Regions from separate parts of the Lutispora sp. QWL-02 genome, predicted to be linked through region 1. Evidence: a T-box and tRNA genes for the amino acid it is inferred to sense, from the RefSeq annotation. Region 1 holds a T-box; the other regions hold tRNA genes.
What was found. A T-box is a leader RNA that pairs with one kind of tRNA and senses whether it is charged. The one in region 1 lies ahead of argS (arginine--tRNA ligase), so its partner is inferred to be a tRNA-Arg.
Positions count from the first base shown of each region.

Region 2: it has a tRNA-Arg gene. The T-box ahead of argS (arginine--tRNA ligase) is inferred to sense a tRNA for this amino acid. The anticodon was not compared.
Region 3: it has a tRNA-Arg gene. The T-box ahead of argS (arginine--tRNA ligase) is inferred to sense a tRNA for this amino acid. The anticodon was not compared.

Region 1 covers NZ_CM177762.1:1,551,906-1,559,198, forward strand. The annotation lists gene AC4HCY_RS07115 (S-layer homology domain-containing protein) at 1-171, shown strand, start outside; gene AC4HCY_RS07120 (C45 family autoproteolytic acyltransferase/hydrolase) at 240-1,466, shown strand; T-box leader at 1,649-1,831, shown strand; gene argS (arginine--tRNA ligase) at 1,921-3,612, shown strand; gene glmM (phosphoglucosamine mutase) at 3,879-5,228, shown strand; gene glmS (glutamine--fructose-6-phosphate transaminase (isomerizing)) at 5,745-7,293, shown strand, end outside.
Region 2 covers NZ_CM177762.1:337,426-344,718, reverse strand. The annotation lists gene AC4HCY_RS01385 (SOS response-associated peptidase) at 1-392, opposite strand, end outside; gene AC4HCY_RS01380 (O-acetyl-ADP-ribose deacetylase) at 517-1,047, shown strand; gene crcB (fluoride efflux transporter CrcB) at 1,044-1,421, shown strand; tRNA gene AC4HCY_RS01370 (tRNA-Arg) at 1,498-1,574, shown strand; gene AC4HCY_RS01365 (sensor histidine kinase) at 1,849-3,510, shown strand; gene AC4HCY_RS01360 (response regulator transcription factor) at 3,482-4,153, shown strand; gene AC4HCY_RS01355 (DUF5011 domain-containing protein) at 4,321-7,293, shown strand, end outside.
Region 3 covers NZ_CM177762.1:360,821-368,113, reverse strand. The annotation lists gene AC4HCY_RS01515 (DUF4097 family beta strand repeat-containing protein) at 1-506, shown strand, start outside; gene AC4HCY_RS01510 (RNA polymerase sigma factor) at 603-1,199, shown strand; gene AC4HCY_RS01505 (anti-sigma factor family protein) at 1,171-1,659, shown strand; gene AC4HCY_RS01500 (hypothetical protein) at 1,678-2,145, shown strand; tRNA gene AC4HCY_RS01495 (tRNA-Arg) at 2,213-2,289, shown strand; gene AC4HCY_RS01490 (homoserine dehydrogenase) at 2,447-3,505, shown strand; gene AC4HCY_RS01485 (ornithine cyclodeaminase family protein) at 3,586-4,584, shown strand; gene AC4HCY_RS01480 (metal-dependent hydrolase) at 4,663-5,325, shown strand; gene AC4HCY_RS01475 (TRAP transporter substrate-binding protein) at 5,671-6,687, shown strand; gene AC4HCY_RS01470 (TRAP transporter small permease) at 6,835-7,293, shown strand, end outside.

The DNA.
Region 1 (7,293 bases):
TTTGCAGATGAAGCCGATATCAGCACTTATGCAAAAGATGCAGCAGCAAAATTAAGCAGTGTAAGTATCATATCCGGTAAAGAAAACAATATCTTCGCACCCAAAGAAAATGCTGCCAGAGCTGAATGCGCAAAAATGCTAGCTGCTCTATTATCCATAATTTTAGAATAGTATTAAAAATTTATATTTTATACTTTCCTATGCATTTTGAATAATCAAAAGAAAGAGAGGTCGCAATAATGAATCCTAAAAAGTCTTATCATGTAAACATCTTTGTCATTATCGTTTTATTAGTCTATTTAACAGTTTTTATTGTCGGTTGCAGCGGCCATGGAAATGAAAGTTCTCTAACACAAATAAAAAAGTTTGAAGGTGGTACAGCATATAAAACCAGTGATGATTTTTATTGGGTACTCGCCTTAAACGGCACATGGCGAGAGATGGGACGTCAGTATGGAGGGCTTGTCAAGGATGAATTACGCCGTTTTTATGATGATATATCCGCAGATGTTGTAGCACGTGGAATGGATTATAATGCTCAGCTTGAAAATGCAAAAGGTTTAGCCTCAACTCTCAGCTCAAATCTTAATGAACTGTTAAAAGGAGTTGCCGAAACATCAGGACTTAGCGATGATGAGGTGCTGATTCTGAATGCCGGAATATTTAATCTCTCATATTTGGTTATGGGCGGAGAACTTACTAGTGCATGCAGCGGTTTAGCGGTTTGGGACAAGTACACACCGGACGGCACTCTTATATTCGGCAGGAATTGGGACATAGAAAGAGAGCCCATGGTCAAATATATGAAGTACCTGTCAGTAGCTGTTTTCAATCCTGATTCCGGAAACAGTTTTGCAAATGTACATCCGCTAGGCAATGTTTATCTTGAAACCGGCATGAATGACAAAGGAATATTTATTGAACTTAATAATGGGTCGCTTTCTGATCCTGAATACATAGAAGATCGTGAAAATAGTGTTTCTGTTTTAGTAACGGCTCTAAACCAATGCAATACTATTGATGAGGCATCAAAATATTTACTGGATGTCCCTGCTGATCTTGCATATGCTCTCCAGGTTGCCGATGTAAAAGAATGTGTATCCGTGGAGAGAGCAACCTTCGGAGCTCGTGTGAGAAAAAGCGGACAAAACGGCGTTTTGGCTGCATACAATAATTTCATTCCACCATATCCAGTAGAATGGGAAGATAAAATAGTTGATCCTCTTAAACCGGAAGTTGACCCGCGCTATAATAACCTAATTAATCTTGCCAACTCCAAAGATTTCTTTGGTAAACTGGACGTAAACGGCATGAAAAAACTCATGGATATTGAAGTGAAAGACGGAGGAGCTGTTCACGGTGGCACTGTATATCAAGTTATCGCTGTGCCAGAGAAATTCACTCTATGGATTCGTGGCATGGATTATTCCGGCTGGCAGCAAATTGATTTAAAAAATCTGTTTTAAACATCCGAGCCTCGTTATAAATAGATGAAACTCAAAAACGTTGGTGTTTCATATGTAACCCAAAGGGTATTTTTCATAGGGTTGGCAGCCTGTGGAAATGAAAAAATGCACCACATTGCGGATTAAATATTGACTATTCCTATATAATTAAATAGAATAGTAAATAATATATCAAAATATATAAAACATCTATGAATCGGAAAAGTAATTGACGTAAAGGACTTAAGCGAGCTCGGACAGAGTGGAAGCCGGGCAGTCAGACGTCAAAGAAAAGAGCCGAGGAGATTCAAGCGCAATCCGGCGTTATGGATTAAGGTGGGCATTTATGCCAATTAGAGTGGTACCGCGGATCCTCCGTCTCTTTATTGAGACGGAGGACTTTTAATTTTTATTGGTTTTACGGCCATAGACTGACCCCAAAGGAATACAACATAGAAAATAAGGAGGAAGCAATATGGATTTTAAATTAGAAATAGCAAAGAAAATCAGCAGCATGACAGAAATGGAAACAGAAAAAATATTGGAACTGATGGAGATACCGCCTCAGCCAAACATGGGAGACTATGCTTTTCCATGCTTTCAGCTGGCAAAGGTCATGAGGAAAGCACCCAATATGATAGCCAGGGAACTGGCCGAAAAGGTGGAAAAGGACGATACATTGGAGAAGGCCGAGGCTGCGGGAGGATATCTGAACTTTTTCATAAATAAGGAAGGGTTCATCAAGCATACGATAGCCCAGATACTAGAGCAGGGAGATAAATACGGCAGCTCCGATGAAGGAGAAGGCAAGACGGTGCTGGTGGAATTTTCATCCCCCAACATTGCAAAGCCTTTCCACATCGGACATCTGGTAAACACCATAACGGGAAACTCCATAGAAAAGATATTCAGGCACTTGGGATACAACACAGTGAAGCTGAATCACTTAGGGGACTACGGAACCCAATTTGGCAAGCTCATCTCCGCCTATAAACGATGGGGCGTAGATGAAGTGATAGAAAAGGACCCTATAACCGAGCTTGTGAAGATTTATGTAAAGTTCCATGAAGAAGCCGAAAAAGACCCTTCACTGGAGGATGAGGCAAGGGCATATTTCAAGCAGCTTGAGGACGGGGAACCGGAAGCCGTGGCGCTGTGGGAAAAGTTCAGGGAGCTGAGCCTCACGGAATTCAGAAAGCTGTATAAGGACTTCAATATAGAATTTGACTCCTATGCCGGGGAAAGCTTCTACAGCGACAAGATGCCCGAGGTCGTGCAGATACTCAAGGACAAGAATCTGCTCAAGGAAAGCAACGGAGCTCAGATCGTTGATTTGGAGCAATTCAATATGCCTCCTTGCATAATACTGAAATCCGACGGAGCTACCATATATGCTACAAGGGATCTGGCGGCGGCCATCTACAGGAAGAGGACCTATGATTTCTATAAATCCTTCTATGTGGTAGGAAACACCCAGGCGCTGCATTTCAAGCAGTTTTTCTCCGTGCTCCGGCTTGCGGGCTTTGAATGGGCAAAGGACTGCGTGCATGTGGGAACATCTCTGGTAAAGTTTGCAGACAGCAAGCTTGCCACAAGGAAGGGCAATATAATATACGCCAAGGAAGTGGTGGATGAAGCTGTGGAAAAGACCCTGGAGATAATAAACAGCAAGAATCCCAATCTGGAGGACAAGGAACAAGTAGCCAAAAAAGTAGGTATGGGGGCAATAATCTATACATTCCTGAAGAACAATATGGACAGGGATATAATATTCTCCTGGGAGGATATGCTCAGCTTCGAAGGCGAGTCAGGGCCCTATGTGCTCTACAGCTATGTCCGGGGGAAGAGCATACTGAAAAAAGCGGGAAATATCGGAGAAAATCCGGATTTATCGTACCTGAAAACCGAAGATGAATATAATATGGTGAAGCTGCTGGGCTTCTTTAAGGAAACCGTAGAACAAGCGGGAGACAGGTATGAGCCCTTTGTAATAACCAGGTATGTGACCGACCTTGCTAAGGCTTACAATAAATTCTACAACACCCACCCCATATTGACCGCCGACGAAAAGGTAAAGGAAGCCAGGCTGGCTTTGACCAAGGCAGTATGCAGCGTACTGACCACAGGCTTAGGCTTATTGGGGATACAAACACCTGAAAGCATGTAAAAGGGAATGAGGAGTTAGGAGTTAGGAATTAGGAATGAAGGTTATGAAAAATTGTTGATTGCGAACTTTACTATGTATAGCGTGAAAAAAGATTTTACAGCAATAATGTTATGCTGACTGAATAAGAGTGTATTACAAAGTCTTAGCTTCGGAACTCTGCAATCGTTATCAGTCAGCATAACAGCTATGTAGGATATTTTAATGCGTTATATATAATTTTGTGATATTATTGTAAAGTAAGCCTAAAAATAGAAGGGGGACAAAATATGAGCCGACTATTCGGAACTGATGGCGTAAGAGGAATAGCCAACAGTGAATTGGATTCCGGCCTGGCATATAAGCTTGGCAGAGCCGGGGCCTATGTATTGACCCAGGAAAACAAGCACAAGCCGAGGATAGCTGTGGGAAAGGATACGAGGATCTCCGGCGACATGCTGGAAGCAGCTTTGGTAGCAGGCATATGCTCCATGGGCGGAGAGGCTGTGGTATTGGATGTGATGCCTACCCCTGCCGTAGCTTACCTTACCAGGCAGATGGGTCTGGATGCAGGCATAGTGATATCCGCTTCTCACAATCCTTTTGAATACAATGGGATCAAGTTTTTTGACGGCAAGGGATATAAGCTGTCGGATGAATTGGAAGACAAGATACAAGAAATTATAGAGAAAAATATGAAAGCCTTGCCCAACCCCACGGGTGAATGCATAGGCAAAAGAACCGAAATAAATGATGCAGTCTATACATATGTAGATTTTCTCAAAGAGACCATAGAAGCAGATTTCAAAGGGCTGAAGATCGTACTGGACTGTGCTAATGGTGCATCATACATTACAGCACCCACTGCCTTTGCAGAGCTGGGAGCCGAGATATTGGTCATCAATAACGCTCCTGACGGAATAAACATAAACAAGAGCTGCGGCTCCACCCATCCCGAAAGCCTTCAAAGGATGGTTGTAGAATCCGGTGCCCATCTGGGTCTGGCTTTCGACGGAGATGCAGACAGACTCATCGCTGTAGACGATAAAGGCGAAATAGTCAACGGCGACCATGTCATGGCGATAATCGCGAAACACTTGAAGTCAAAGGGCAACCTCAAAAAGGATACGGTGGTAGCTACCATAATGAGCAATATGGGCCTGGAGATAGCCTGCAGGAATGAACAATGCAATATAATCAGGACAAAGGTAGGAGACAGGTATGTGCTGGAGGAAATGATGAAAAACGGCTATAACCTGGGCGGTGAGCAATCGGGACACATAATCTTCCTTGATCACAATACCACCGGTGACGGCCTTCTGACGGCCCTGCAGCTGGTATCCGTAGTAAAGGAGACTGGGAAGAAGCTATCCGAGCTGAAAAGCATCATGACCGAGCTGCCTCAGGTACTGGTAAATGCCAGGATAAAAAATGAGTATAAGACTAAATATATGGAAGATGCGGAAATAAAAGCAGCCATAGAAAACATCGAAGCCCAAATGAAGAATGCGGGCAGAGTGGTGATCAGGCCCTCGGGGACAGAACCCCTGGTAAGGGTCATGCTGGAGGGCGAGGATCAGAACGTCATACAGAAAATGGCCGAAGACTTGGCAGCATTGATAGAAAGGAAATTGTCATAGGGTGCCTCAAGGGGCGCCCTTTTCAATGAAATGCATCAATATTTCAATGCTATACAACAATAAGGCCTTGCGATAATATAATAAACAATGTAAAATATTTTTGCCGTAAAAATGCAAAAACTCACGTTTAAACTGTATGATGTATTATGAAGGGAGGTGATGGAAAAAGTAATATGGAAAGGAGGGGAAAAGTGAACGGCAGCTGTAAGCCTGAAGATATCAAATAAGCGCCTGGACTTGCATTGTGCAAGTTGACGAGGAACAGGGTTCATCGAAATACTCGGCGGGTGCCCTGCGGCATAGCTCAATGCCGATAGAGGTTTTACAAAACCGCAAGCGATTGCAGGTACAAAATAAACCGAAATGAGCTGAATAAATTGTAGAGTCGGGGAACATTCCATAAGGTTATTATCGGGAACATTCCTCAGAGATAAAGACTCTAGGGAAAGAAACATGTTCCCATAAATTATTTCCAACGGCGTGTAACCCCGTTCCTTAGTGAAAGGGGAAAAATTAATGTGTGGAATAGTTGGATATATCGGAGATAAAAATGCAGTTCCGGTATTGATGGATGGCTTGAAAAAGCTTGAATATAGAGGATATGACTCTGCCGGTGTGGCAGTATATGCAGAAGGAAAAGTTCAAATAAGGAAATACAAGGGCAGACTGAGCGTTCTGGAAGAACATTTGGATAAAGAAAAACTGAGCGGCAATCTGGCCATAGGGCATACCAGATGGGCTACCCACGGGGAGCCTTCGGATGCCAACTCTCACCCTCATACAAATGAAAAAGGAGATATTGCCGTAGTTCATAACGGGATAATAGAAAACTATCTGAAGATAAAAGATTTTCTTATAAGTAAGGGCTATGTGTTCAAATCAGAGGTGGACACGGAGGTGCTGGCTCACTTCATCGACTATTATTATGAAGGAGATCTGGCGGAAGCGGTAAGGAAGGTTATAAAGGAAATCAAGGGCTCCTATGCCTTTGCGGTGATAACAAACAGGGAACCGGACAAAATAGTATGCGTAAGAAAGGAAAACCCTCTGATAGTGGGAATAGGCGAAGATGAAAACTACATCGCATCGGACATCCCCGCCATACTCAAGCATACGAGGAAAACATACCTCATGGGAGAAAACGAACTGGCCGTCATAACCAAGGATGACATCAGATTCTATTCGGAAAATGGCGAACCGGTAAAAAAAGAAGTCTTCAATGTGGATTGGGACGTATCCGCAGCAGAAAAAGGCGGCTACAGGCATTTCATGCTGAAGGAGATCCACGAGCAGCCAAAAGCAATAAAGGATACGATGACCGGAAGGATGGCAAAGGACTCCGATACCATCAGACTGGATGACATAAAGCTGACTGCAGAGGAGCTGGAAAGATTCAGCAAGATTTTCATAGTAGCCTGCGGCACAGCCTACCATGCAGGATTGGCGGGCAAATACCTTATAGAGCATCTTGCCAAAATCCCCGTGGAAGTGGATATAGCCTCTGAATTCAGATATAGGAATCCTTTGGTGGACGGAAAGACTTTGGTGATAATAATAAGCCAATCCGGCGAAACCCTGGACACCTTTGCAGCCCTCAAGGAAGCGAAGAACAAGGGCGCAAGGATACTCAGCGTAGTAAACGTGGTGGGCAGCTCCATAGCAAGAGAATCCCACGATGTGCTGTACACCTGGGCAGGCCCGGAGATAGCGGTAGCATCCACCAAGGCTTATACAACCCAGATAATTGCCCTGTATGAGATAGCCCTTCATATGGCTGATCTCAAGGGAACCTTGTCAAAAGAAGAGATCAAGACCATCAAGGATGAGATGCTGAACCTCCCCGCAAAGATAGAGAAGGCCCTGGAAAACAAGGAAGAAATGCAGAAGTTTGCTTCCAAGAACTCCGGTGAAAAGGACGTATTTTTCATCGGAAGAGGCCTGGACTATGCAGTGGCTCTGGAAGGCTCCCTAAAGCTCAAGGAGATATCCTATATACACTCGGACGCCTATGCGGCAGGAGAGCTGAAGCACGGCCCCATAGCCTTGATAGAAGAGGGCACCGTAG
Region 2 (7,293 bases), 1.2 Mb from region 1:
GAATCCATGGTCAAAATAGCAAAGGTATCCTCATCATAGATAGCGGCCATGGAGAATATATCCTCATCATCTTTGCCGATGAGATGCTTGATCTTGTTGCCTTGTCCTGCCTTCCATTCAAAAAAGGCATTGGCGGGGATCAGACATCTTCTTTTGATCAAAGCGGATTTAAACATGGGCTTTTTATCCGCTGTTTCTGCTCTGGCATTTATGATAAGCCTCTTGCTGCCGCTCATGGGGAAGCCCCATTTCATAGGCAGAAGCCTTATCCTGCCGTCCGTTTTTACCACTGCAAGGGCATTTTCGGAAGGGAAAATTTCACCGGATTTGTATAAGCCCTCGGAATAATCTGCATTGTACCTGGTTGCCAGATCCTCTAATCCGCTTTTCAATAAAAACCTTCCACACATTTTTATAACCCCTTTTTATGATATTATAATAATAGTAGCATAATGATGAGGAGTAAACCACAGAAAGACAAGGAACCGGGCGGAATAATTCTATGAGGTGATATATATGAAAAGCAGAATAGAAATCTTTCTTGGAGATATAACCAAGCTTCAGGCGGATGCCATAGTGAATGCGGCCAATACCAGCCTGCTGGGCGGAGGCGGCGTAGACGGCGCCATACATAGAGCAGCAGGCCCGAAGCTCCTGGAGGAGTGCAGGGGGCTGGGAGGCTGCAAGACAGGAGAGGCGAAGATAACCAAAGGCTATAACCTGCCTGCAAAGCATGTAATCCATACTGTGGGGCCCGTATGGAAAGGCGGAAACAGCAGCGAGGATGAGCTGCTGAGGAATGCTTACAGAAATTCTTTGAAGCTTGCCGCAGAAAATGATATAAAAACCATAGCATTTCCGGCCATCAGCACAGGGGTATATTCATTCCCTCTGGAAAGAGCAGTAAAAATTGCCGTTGCAGAGGTTTTAGATTTTTTGAAGAAAAACAGCTCTATTGAGAAGGTCATCTTCACATGTTACAATGAAAAAGCATATGAATACTATAATACCATGATGGATAAAATATTTGGAGGCAGTGAGATTTGATAAAAGTTGTTTTAGCGGGAATCGGCGGTTTTATCGGCGCATCTTTCAGATACATGATATCCAATATGATTTCAAGGCATATAAGCTCTTCTTTGCCTTTGGGGACGCTAAGCGTAAATATAATAGGAGGGTTCTTCATAGGCTTTATACTGGAAGGAAGCATGAAGCTCTGGAGCCTTTCACCGGATATGAGGATATTTTTGGTCACCGGTATCTTAGGCGGCTTGACCACCTTTTCTGCCTTCAGTTACGAAACAGTAGAATTATTGAGCAAGGGCAGCTATTTTTTAGGGATGAGCAATGCCGCATTAAATCTGATATTAAGCCTGGCGTCCGTATGGATAGGAAGGCTTGTAGTTCAAGGCATAGGTTAGTAAACAAGCTAATATACAATTTTTTAAAGTTGACAAAAACAAAATAAAATTGTAATATACATATTGTAATAAAAATGCACCTATAGCTCAGTAGGATAGAGCAACGGTTTCCTAAACCGTGTGCCGCAGGTTCGACTCCTGCTAGGTGCACCATATTGAAATTACCAATCCCAACGCTTTGAGGCATTGGGGTTTTTTATGCTTCTTTATATGGCTTATTTGGCAAGTTCAAATAAAAAAAGTGAAGTAGGATTGATTTCCTGCTTTTTTCATATTTTTATTCCATTAAATAAATTAATACCTTATACTTAATATAAATAGTATATTATTGGCAAGGCATGGTGAGAGTATGCAATTTCAATATATTCCATATATATGGCCTTTGATTGTGTCTTCGTGCATTACATTATCTTTGGGAATATATGCATTGCTGAGGCGAAAAAATGCAAAAGGTGCTGCCAGCTTTATACTCAGCATGCTTGTGGTGACCATATGGTCATCAGGCAATGCACTTGAAATGGCGGCGGCCGACTTCGGCACCAAGCTTTTTTGGGCAAATATCCAATATTTTGCTTATTGCTATTCACCTGTAACATTGCTTGTGTTATGCATGGAATTCACCGGATATCATGGATGGGTAAGAAATAAAAAGATTTGGTGGCTTGCTGTCATACCTACAATTATCATAATGCTCGTTTGGACTGATGGAGTGCACGGTTTGATAAGGTATGGGATACACATGGATTACAGCGGATCATTTCCCGTCATTGCTAAAAGATACGGTCCTATCTTCTATATTCATGCTCTCTATTCACATTCTTTGAATATTACTGCATGGATACTTATCGCCAGAGCGGTATTTTTTAAGAACACAGTATACAGAAAGCAAGCATTTGCATTGTTTTTGGGATTAAGTTTAATTGTTATACCCAATATGCTGTATATTTCAGGCATCAGCCCTGTGAAAAGATTTGATATCACGCCGGTGTTCTTTGGACTGGCGGGTTTGATAATGGCATGGGGTATCTTTCGCTATAAGATATTCGACTTGATACCCTTGGCACGTGCTACTGTGATTGAGACAATGGAAGCAGGGATATTGGTCCTTGACTTGCAGGACAGGGTGCTGGATATGAATCCGGCCTTTGAAAAGATCATAGGTTTGACTGTTTCACAAGCTTCTGCCAAAAGGGTTGAAGAGGCCTGCTCTAAAATTCCGGAGCTGGCTAAGGCTTGCATGGACAGGAATATTGCACATACAGAGTTTTCAGTAGATGCCATGGAATATGCAAAGGTTTATGAGGCATTGTTTTCTCCTCTTGTTGACGGGGAGGGTATTCTTATAGGAAGGCTTGCAGTTATATATGATATAACTGATAAGAAGCAGGCACAGCAGGAGTTTTTAAGGCATCAATGGAGGCTTGCAGTGATTGAGGAGAGGGAACGGATGGCCAGGGATATGCATGACAACTTGGGACAGGTTTTAGGCTTCATAAGCTTACAGGCCCAGGGAATCAAGCAGGAACTTCTGAACTCAGGGGTAGAAGTGGTCTCTCTAAAGCTGGACAAGCTGATAGGCGTTACACAGGGGGCCCATGATGAAATAAGGGAATATATACACAATGCCAGGAGTACCGCCTTTACCGAAAAGGATTTTATCAAAGCATTAGAAAAGGATATTATTAGATTTGAGGAAGAAACCGGCATATATGTTAAAAGGGATATGCCTATTGACTTTACAGGTGAGATACTGGAGCCGATAATACGGTTGAATATGCTGAATATCATCAAAGAAGCCCTGAACAACGTAAGGAAGCATGCGGAGGCCGATAATGTAAAAATATCTTTTTCTTTTTCACAGGAGGAGTTCTGTACTATCATAGAGGACGACGGAAAAGGGTTTGACTGCAGTTTATACGAAAACAGCGCCGGTACAAAGTTTGGACTGAATATAATGCGGGAGCGTGCAGCTGCAATAGGTGCGGGAATTCACATCGAATCACTTGCGGGAAAAGGCAGCAGGATTGCTTTATATCTGCCTATCAGGAAAGGTGGGAAAAATGAAGATGAAACTAATGCTGGTAGATGATCATCCTTTATTTCTGGAAGGTCTTCAATATCTTCTTGAAACCTATGGAATAGATGTGGCCGGTACGGCAAAAAATGGGAGAGAGGCGCTTGCGCAAGCTCGGGCATTGAAGCCGGACATTATTTTAATGGACATCAAGATGCCTGAGTGCAGCGGAATAGATGCATTAAGGCTGATAAAGGCAGAGATGTCTGAAATAAAGATCATCATGCTTACTACGTCTGAGGAGGATGAAGATCTTTTTGATGCAGTGAAGTATGGAGCATCAGGATACCTTCTAAAAAATACTAATGCCAGGGAACTGGTAGGCATGCTGTCTGATCTTGAAAAAGGAGAGGTTCCTCTTTCACCGGATTTAGCTTCCCGGCTTTTAAAAGAGTTTAAGGACAATAGCTCCTATGAGCATGCATCTACAGCCAGCACATCACAGGATAGCAAAGGGAGGCAGCTTACCCAAAGGCAGCTGGAAATACTGGAAATGGTAGCCAAAGGAATAACCTATAGGGAAGCGGCAGATGCTTTGGGGCTTACTGAGCGCACTGTCAAATATCATATGGGGAGGATTATAGAGCTGTTGCATCTTGAGAATAGAGCACAAGTCATTGCTTATGCGGCACGGATGGGAATAGTGGAGCACAAATAACAGTTTATAAATACAGTCTTTAGTAGAAGGCTGTATTTTTTTTATAGCAGACTGTACTTTAGTACATGGTATACAAATGGGAAACAAGGTATTATATAAATAATTATGCAGAATTTTTTGACCATTTCTGATAGATATTGATATATTGAAGATTATAGGGAGGGATCATGTTGAAAAATATAAAAGTGAAGACGGTTTTGGTGTTCATGCTGATAATGATGACATATATATCTTTTTCCGGCATAGCTGTATATGGGGGATATGAATGGTATTTGCTCGATGATGACGGAAGCTCACCGGGTTCATGGACAAATTTGAATGATGAGGTTGCAAGGGTTACTTCCTTGAAAAATGGACCATCCAGCGGCAATCCGGGGTACTTTTACTACTTCAAAAATGACGAAAACGGTACTAGAGAAATGGCCGATGCAGAGATTGCAAGGACTGTTTATTTGAATGAGGAACAAAAAATGCTGTGTAATCTGGGGCAGCTAACGGTTAATTTTTCAGTAGACTATTCCGGATGGGATGATAGTGATAATGACCGGTTTAAGGTGCGCATATACAGCAACGGGACCAAACTTATCCACGATTCAGGCTATTATATAGGGAACAAATCCTGGAAAACACTGAAGAAAACCGGGATTACCCTTCCTGCAGGCACCACAGGCATAAAGGTGGATATATACGCAGACAGGGAAAGCGGAAGCGACCTGGATGTATACCTGGATAACATAAGGGTATGGCTTTCTGATGAAAAACCGCCTTACATGATCGAAGCAACAGTTACTGAAATCAGGGATTATAACGGTAATGCGGTGCCATTGAAGAAGGATAAGGATACCGGCGAGTATTTGGACAACTGGGTGAACACTTCAGATACCATTTATGGCAGTGTAAAGTACAATGAACCGGTAGATATATGGCTGGGAACACTTCTGAGGACAAATATTCTGGTTAGAAGTGGTTCTATGGTTTATGGAGATGTCCAAGGAGGGAGGGGATACTTGCATGAATACTCTATCCCAATTGGTGATAGACTGATAGCAGGAGACAATTATATACAATTCTATTATAATCCTGATGGATCGGGCCCCTTCGATGACCATGCGCGTGATATAGGCGGAAATGCCGCTATTTATTATGAAAAGCCTAATATAGATAAATATAAACTCAAGCTGGATAATGCATTGCCGAAGATTATTTCTCCAGTATATCCATGGGACAGCTATGAGGCATATGAACGCGGCAGGACAAGCATTGATATTGTAGTGAGTGAGGAAAACCGGGGGACCAAGCAGTCGCCTCTTACTCTGGCTTATCATTGGGAATATAGAGACAAAAATGGTTTTAAAATTACTGAGCCGGAGACGAAAATGTTGATAAGCAGTACAGTGGTACCTGTGGTAGATGATACTTATACAACCTATACAGTCAAAATTGATATTCCTAATGGAAGCAGCATACCCCCTTATCAAGAGTTCACCCTATTTATTGAGGCTTGGGATGAAGCAAGAAATGGATATAGGAACAATTATATATACTTTATAGTCAATCAAAAGGATGCAACACCTCCGACCATAACTTGGGACAAGAGTATTCGTGAGGATGGGACAGTAGTGGATTTAAATGCAGGAGAAGATACTCTGTATACCACAAGCCGCACAGTTTCTTTCAGTGCGAAGGATTTGGAGAGCGGTGTGGATGAAGTAAAATATTCGTGGACTAGAGAACCCTATAAAGCAGGAGATGTAATAAATAAAGTGGTACTGCCGGGAGAAGATGGCAAATATCACATACAGGGGACAAGCTCTGATGCTCCGCTGGAAGGCACATATTATCTAAATATACTGGCAGTAAACGGCACGGAAACGGAGACCATCAGCAGCAAAGCCTTTTATTTTGATAATCAAGGTCCTAGGGTCACAGGATTTAGTCTTGAACTGAGTGATTATGGAGATCCAAAAAGTGTAAATTATAGAGTTGAAGACAGGGCTTTGCAGGATAAGTTTTTATATACAATTTTGATGATGGATGAATTAACTTGGACTTATGAGCCTTTAACAGAACCTGATATATCTGAAGGTATAAAGGATAATGACGATATGTGGCGTGTAATGGAAATAGACAGCATAACAGGCACTGAAGGCACTGGAAGCATAAGCCTATTTGATGAAACAACACCTATTACAGGATACTACAAGCTGGTAGTCAGATTTTATGATGAATACTACAATTGGAAGCAGATTGAGGAGCAAATAACCATTGATCACGAACCTCCCACTATTGGAAAAGAAATGCATTTGGGAGAACCGGAAGTATTTAAGAAGAGGCCTGAAGTTACCCTTGACTACGGGACATTTGAAGGTGTTTTGATTGAAATAAATGATAACACATATGTAGGTAAAAATGAGGAATACATATCTGTTAAATGGGTAGATGTTGTAAGTAAAGAAGAAATACCTGCAAGTTTTAGAGACATGCAAGGCTGGGTTCTTATTGAAGGCAGTGAAGCTTTAGACGGTAGATATTACCTCCGGGTGATAGCGAAAGATGCTTTTGGAAATACCATGGACCAAAGGGTTTCTATAGATGGAAATCCAGTGGTGTTCTGTTACGATAATAGTACCCCAACGGTAAATATAGCATACGATAAAGTATTTGGCGCAAATGAATTCAAATTTTCCTATTCGGAGCTTAAGGATGCTTATACCGATGTAAAGTTGTTTAAATATGGGATATCAGCATCACCGGATATTATGCCTTCAGAGTGGATAGACATAAACCCTGCCTTAAGTGAAGGTGAAATAACCTGTTCTACCACTGAAGGGGTATGGTATTTGCATATAAAGCTTCAGGATACATTGGGCAATGAGCAAATCATCTCCTTCCCGGAGCCCTTTCACATAGATTTGACCAAACCATCAGGAAACATTGGTTTCACAAATGCTTATACCAACAAGCTGGATGCAGCATTGAAGCTGGAAATAGATGAACTGAAAACAATACCTGATAAAACCTTTAAAACCATATTATCTGATGACATGACAAAACTTGAGAATGATGCAATTGGGGAAGCAAAGCCGTCAGACTGGCAGGATATAACCTATGAAAACGGATTGGCAATATATAATTGGAGC
Region 3 (7,293 bases), 1.2 Mb from region 1:
AAATAGAAGGCGGAGGGAAAACCACAGTAAAAAACGGCAACGGAGATATTAAGCTTATAAATTGCTTCGAGGATGCAGAAGTAAAGAATTCCTTCGGAAAAATAGATATGGAAAATATAAAGGGAAGCATAGATGCCTCAAACAGCAATGGAAGCATAGATATAAGAAAAGCTGCCGGAGATATTGATGCCGATACTTCCTTTGGCAATGTAAGGCTTGAAGAAGTCGGAGGAAACATAGAAGCTGAGAGCAGCAACGGCAATATAGAAATATTTAAAGCAAGGGGCAATATAGAAGCAAAAACTTCCTTTGGAAATGTGAGACTGGATAAAGAAAGCATAGACGACGGAAAGGTTTCTGCCGAAACCAGCTTTGGAAGCATCAAGGGCTTCGATGACGCAAGTGTTCGGGACTCAGGGCAGAAGAAAAGCCTGGAAGCCGCTTACGGCAAAGGCAGCAGGGATATAAGATTGAAAACCAGCAATGGCAACATAGAAGCAAGGTAGGAAAGAAATCAGGGGATATTCCCCTTTCCTCATTTTTTTGAAGAATAATCAAAAAAAATTCGTCAAAACACATAAGTTGGAGGGCGGTGGATAAATTTGAAAGATGAGGAGCTCATTGAGCTTATAATAAATGGAAATACGGAACTTTATGCTGAACTGATAGAGAGATATAAAAATAAGGTATATTCTACAGCCTACAGCTATACGAGGGATTATGAGGAAGCCAAGGACTTGACTCAAGAGATATTCATAAAGGTGTATAACAATCTGTCCGGCTTTCAAAATAAAGCCCAGTTCTCTACATATCTTTACAGAGTAGCAGTAAACAGGTGCATAGATTGGACCAGAAGAAAGCGGCCCAAGACCATTTCCATGCTGACCTGCCAGGATGATGAAAATGTAGACATATATGATTTTATAGCGGATTATGACAGCAATCCGGAGGAAATACTGCTTAGGCAGGAGAATATGGATTTCATAAGGCGGGAGGTAAGCAACCTGCCTGAGATCTATAGCACAGTGATGATCATGTATTACTTTCAGGAGTTCAGCCCGCAAGAGATTTCAGACATATTGGGGGTTCCAAGAAAAACTATTGACACCAGGCTTTTCAGAGCAAGAAATCTTATCAAGGAAAGAATAAGAAGGAAGCTGGATTTTGGGGGTGGGAAAGTTGCTATGCAGCCGAGTTAGAAAGAGCTTGCACAGCTATGCAGCAGGCGAGACGGAAGGATTGGAGCATTTCCTTATGAAGGAGCATCTAGACAACTGTCCTTCCTGTAAAGCGGAATACGAAAGGATATTGGAGATAAAATCCATATTGTCGAATATGGGAAGAAATATTGCAGTTCCTTGCAGTCTCGTGGTAAATATTATGGAAACTATTGACTTGGAGAAGTATAAAGCTATAGGGATTCATGCTCTCAATAATCTGAGAAATTTTGGGATCAGCTTTATAGCAGCAGGGCTGATCATATCTCTATTCAGCATAGCCCCTGATATGGGATGCTCCAATAAAAGATTCATCGGGAGGAGCATGGCCAAGGTTCAAGAAAGCATACTAAAGCCCTTTGAGATGCTAAACAATAGTGTTATCAGTATTTCAGACAAGATATCAAATTTGAATGAAGCAATGGGTGCAAACAATGAGTAATTAATAGGGGGGACCAGAATGATCCGGGATATTTTATTTTTTTGTTTTTCTTTGATACCGGGTGCTGCTCATATGTCTATGGGTTTTTTCAAGCGGGGAGTCCAATTGATGATAACTACTATTGGGGCTTTTTCGCTTTTGATCAGTTTTAATACGGAACAATTGGTTGCTGTGGTATGCTTGCCATTATGGTTTTTTAGTTTCTTTGACGGATATAATATAAGAAGGCAGATAGCTGCAGGCAATACCATAAAAGATGAAGAAGTATACAGCTATGATATATTTTTTAATAACAAAAAATATCTGGGACTTGGGCTTTTGCTGCTCGGACTCATAGGTCTCATAAATTCCCTTCCTAACAGCCTGATAATATCCTTATTCGGCGTCAGATCACAGAATATTTATTGGATGCTGAGAAGAAGCATCGTGCCATTATTTTTAATAATAATAGGTTTATACTTGCTTATAAAAAGCAGGAAAAAATAAATCGCCACAATTTTACAGTTTGATTTTAAGATGCTTTTGTGATAATATATAATGTGTTCAAAAAATTGCGCTCGTAGCTCAGCTGGATAGAGTACTTGACTACGAATCAAGGGGTCGCATGTTCGAATCATGTCGGGCGCACCATCTATGCTGAAAAAGTTAAACCCTGGCAATGGCCGGGGTTTTTTATTATTTATTTACGGCGATGGTTTCCATTATATAAATGTTAATAATGATTGAATATTAAATCAATGGTACAATATATTTATGATGAAAAATGGATTTAGATGGGGTGAAGGGCATGAACCGTAATAAACTGAATATATGCCTGGTGGGCTTCGGCAATGCAGGGAAGGAATTCTGCAGGATGCTTGTGGAAAAAGGTGAAGAGATCAAGAATACATATGGCTGGAACGTAGTTGTCACTGCCATATCCACATGGTCTAAGGGCAACTTGCTGGATCTGTCGGGTGTGGACCTGAAAAGAGCGTTGGATGAGGTGGAGGCAGCGGGAAGGTTTTCTCATGATAACCCTCAGAAAGCTGACCACAGTACAACGGATATGATAAAAAAATCAGGAGCGGATGTATTGATCGAGCTGAGCACATTGTCCATCAAGGATGGGCAGCCGGCCGTAAGCCATATAGAAGAGGCCTTCGCAAATCATATGCATGTGATTACGGCCAATAAGGGGCCTATTGCATGGGATTATAAAAGATTGAAGGCATTGGCGGATGAAAAAGGCTTGTATCTCCTTCATGAGACGACTGTTATGGATGGAGCTCCGGTATTCAATCTGGTGGAAAAAACGCTGCTGGGCTGTAGAGTGTTGCGCTTCAAGGGTATTTTAAACTCCACTACCAATTTTATAATGGAAGAGATGGAAGCGGGAGCGGATTATGAAGCGGCTTTAAAAGAAGCCCAAATCAGAGGCTTTGCGGAAGCCGATGCCTCTATGGATATAGACGGCTGGGATGCAGCGGCAAAAACTGCCGCCCTCATCAATGTATTGATGGATGGGGATGCAACGCCTATGACTATTGATAGAACGGGAATTGCAGGCATCACTGTCAAAGATATGGAAGATGCAAGGTCCAGAGGAGGAAAGATCAAGCTGCTCTGCGAGGGATACAGGCATGAAGGTGAAGTGAAAGGCCGGGTCTATTCTGCCTTTGTGGATAACAAGGATATATTCAGCAATATTGATTCTACTACATCCATACTGTCCATCACAACAGACCTCATGGGGGAAATCTGCATGGTGGAAAGAAATCCTGAAATACAGCAGACGGCTTACGGAGTATACAGCGATATGCTTGCTTTGATACAGGACATCACAAGGGATGAAGCAAGCCTATAATAATTCCGCGTCTCAGCTTTACAGCGGGTAATGCTCATTAGTGCGAAAAAATCTAACAAGAATAGGAGTGAATTATCTAAATGAAAATTGTTGTTTTAAATCAAGATGATATTAAAAACGTATTTTCTATGGAGGATGCTATTCAGGCAGATAAGGATGCCTTGAAACTTTATTCGTTAGGTAAAAGCGCAGTACCCTTGCGCATAAATTTAGATGTTCCTAAGTATGAGGGGCATAGCCTTTATATGCCCGGGTACTCTGCTGACGCTAATGCATTGGGCGTAAAAATCGTATCGGTTTATCCTAAAAATATTGAAAAGGGCTTGAACAGCGTGCCGGCCACAATGGTATTATTGAATAGCGAAACAGGCGAAGTATGCAGTTTAATGGACGGTACTTACCTGACTCGTATACGTACAGGCGCTGTATCCGGAGCGGCTGCCGATGTGCTTGCCCGTAAGGACAGCAAAGTGTTTGCCATGTTTGGTACGGGAGGACAAGCAGAGACACAGCTGGAAGCGATTCTTACCGTGCGCCCCATAAAGATTGTAAAGGTTTTCGGCATAAGCATAGAACGTGCTGAACGCTTTACAGCGCGGATGACAGCCAAATTTGGAGAAAAATTTGGAGTGAAGATCTTTGCTGCTAAATCTTCCGACGAAGCTATTGAGGATGCGGATATCATAACCAGTGTTACAACCAGCAAAAAACCTGTTTTTGACGGAAGATTGGTGAAAAAGGGCTGCCATATCAACGGTGTGGGATCATATACTCCTGAAATGCATGAGATTGACGAATATACTATCACCCATGCCGATAAGGTATATGTAGATACTCGCAACGGCGTTTTAAATGAATCAGGAGATTTGATCATTCCTATTAAGAACGGTAACTTCAGCGCGGACAGGATTACCGGAGAACTGGGTGAGGTTATTGCAGGCAAGGCACCGGCACGTATGAGCGACGATGAGATCACAGTATTCAAGACTACCGGCAGTGCGGTTTTAGATATTATAAACGCTCAGCGCATTTATGAAAATGCCTTGAAGAAAGGAATGGGCAGCATCATTGAAATTTAGTGGTGAAAAAACATAAATACTGGAAATAAATGATATAATATAGTCAGTTAACGTATATAGGAAAAGGAGAGATGCTAAATGAAAATTCGATTTATAGGCCACTCTTGTTTTTTAATAGAGGAGGGCAAGTATTCCCTTCTTTTTGATCCTTTTATAACGGGAAACCCGGCAGCAGCGGTGAAGGCAGCAGATTTGAATCCTACTCATATACTTGTAAGCCATAACCACGGAGACCATAGGGGTGATGCTGCGGATATCGCTAAAAGAACCGGTGCCACGGTTTTTACTACCAATGAAATCGGCATCGATCTCAGCAAAAGCTGTATCAATGTGGCGGCCGGACATATAGGCGGCAAGGCAAAAACTGAGTTTGGAAGCGTCAAATTTTTTCAGGCCTTCCACGGGAGCGGAATAGCAGGAGGCCATGCCTGCGGCTTCGTAGTTGACCTTATGGGCAAAAAGATATACCATGCTGGGGATACGGGGCTGACGAAGGATATGGAGCTTTTATGGAAGCAAAATATTGATTTGGCATTGCTGCCCATAGGGGATTTTTATACCATGGGACCTGAGGATGCACTAGAGGCCGTAAAGATGATAAAGCCCAAATATGTGATACCGATGCATTATAATACATTCCCGGCTATCAGTCAGAACCCGGAGGCATTCAAAAAAGCCGTAGAAGGTGAGACCGGCGTAAAGACAATGGTGTTGAAGCCGGGAGAATCTATGGAGATGTAGGTAAAAAAGAAGATATATAGATAGGGAGATATTTCTAGTAAGACATGAAAGTCTTATGTAGTTATGTCTCTTTTTTTATGTTTCCAAATACAAACTAGATTAAAATGCATAGGTATGGTTAAAAGATTGTTAAAAAATAAATTTAAAAATTACTTATATTCAGAATATTTCGGGAGGACATTTACTAAAAGGGGCGAATACATTATATAGAACAGAATAACGTTCTGCAATACAGAATACTGGAGGTGTACTTAGGAAAGCTTAGTACTTTCATAAAATGTATCAAAAAGTTACTTATAATTTTGTCCAGCTAAAATATTTACTAAAAAAATGGAGGGAAGAGAAATGAAAAAAAGAGTAGCATTAATATTATTAATTGTTATGATCTTGTCATTAACTGCTTGCGGAACAAACAGCAATTCAGAGCCTGCAAAACCAGCTTCAAACGAGACTGTAAAAGAAATTGTATTAAAGGCTGGTCATTCAGTTGCTCCTACACATCCATATCATCTTGGGCTTGAAAAGTTTGCTCAGCTTATAAATGAACGTACCGACGGAAAGATAAAAATTGAAATATTCCATTCAGCACAGCTTGGTAATGAAAGAGATATGATTGAAGGATTACAAATGGGAACGATTGACATGGTTGTATCTTCAACAGGACCTATGGGAGGCTTTGAACCGAAGATGCTGGTTGTTGACTTACCTTTTTTATTTCGAGATAGGGAGCATGCATATAAAGTGCTTGATGGGGAAATCGGTAAAGAACTGCTATCCACTCTTCCTAGCAAAGGCATAGTTGGTCTTGCTTTTTGGGAGAATGGTTTTAGGCATATAACAAATTCGAAAAAGCCAATAAATGGGCCAGAAGATATTAAGGGTTTAAAGATAAGAACAATGGAAAACCAAGTTCACATGGATTCATTCAAAGAACTTGGAGCTGACCCTACACCAATGGCTTGGAGTGAAGTATTTACAGCCCTCCAACAAAAAGTAATTGATGGACAAGAAAACCCTATTCCAATAATATATACACAAAAAATATATGAAGTTCAAAAGAATTTAGCTTTAACAGAGCATTTCTATTCACCATCGCTTCTTCTGATGAGTAAATCAAAACTAGATAGTCTTGACGCAGATACACAAAGGATTTTAGCAGATACAGCATTAGAAGTCGCTGCTTATGAGAGAGGACTTATCAAAGAAATGGAAGACAAACAGATAGACGAACTCAAAGGCTTTGGAGTAGAAGTGACAACACCAGATAAAGCAAAGCTTCAGGAAGCAGTAGCCCCTGTATACAAAAAGTATGAATCTCAATTTTCAAAAGAATTGATTGATAAAATAATCAATACTAAATAATAAAAAGTTTCTATCGCTTCAACAATAATGTAACTAAGCTCAAGTACAAATGACGAAAACTTATGCTTTCTAAAGTATTACATAAAAATAGTATATTGATGGATATTGATATTGCTATCCATCAATATACTCATGGGAGATGGTAATATGGGTTTGATAAAAAAATTAAGCGACAAGCTCAGTAAAGGAACAGAAATAGTAATAGGGCTGTTATTGGCAGTTATGTCTATTGTAGTATTTTTACAGGTTATATATAGGTATGTGTTTCATGCTTCTTTACCATGGTCAGAGGAATTTGCAAGATACTTACTTATTTATCTGACATTTCTGGGTGCTAGCGTAGCTGTTAAGAAAAATGCCCACATAGGTGTTGAGGCAATAGTTAAATTGCTTCCTCATTCCGTGGCTAAAGCGGCAGAGTGGATTGCAAATGTATTATCTTTTTTGTTCTTTGCTATTTTGGTGGTTTGCGGCAGTAAGGTAGTAAAAGTTACACTGATGCAGCTATCACCGGCTATGAAAGTGAAGATGGGCTATATATATCTGGCTATAGTTATCGGAGGGATACTTATGATGATACATCTGCTCGCCAGAACATTCGAAAAT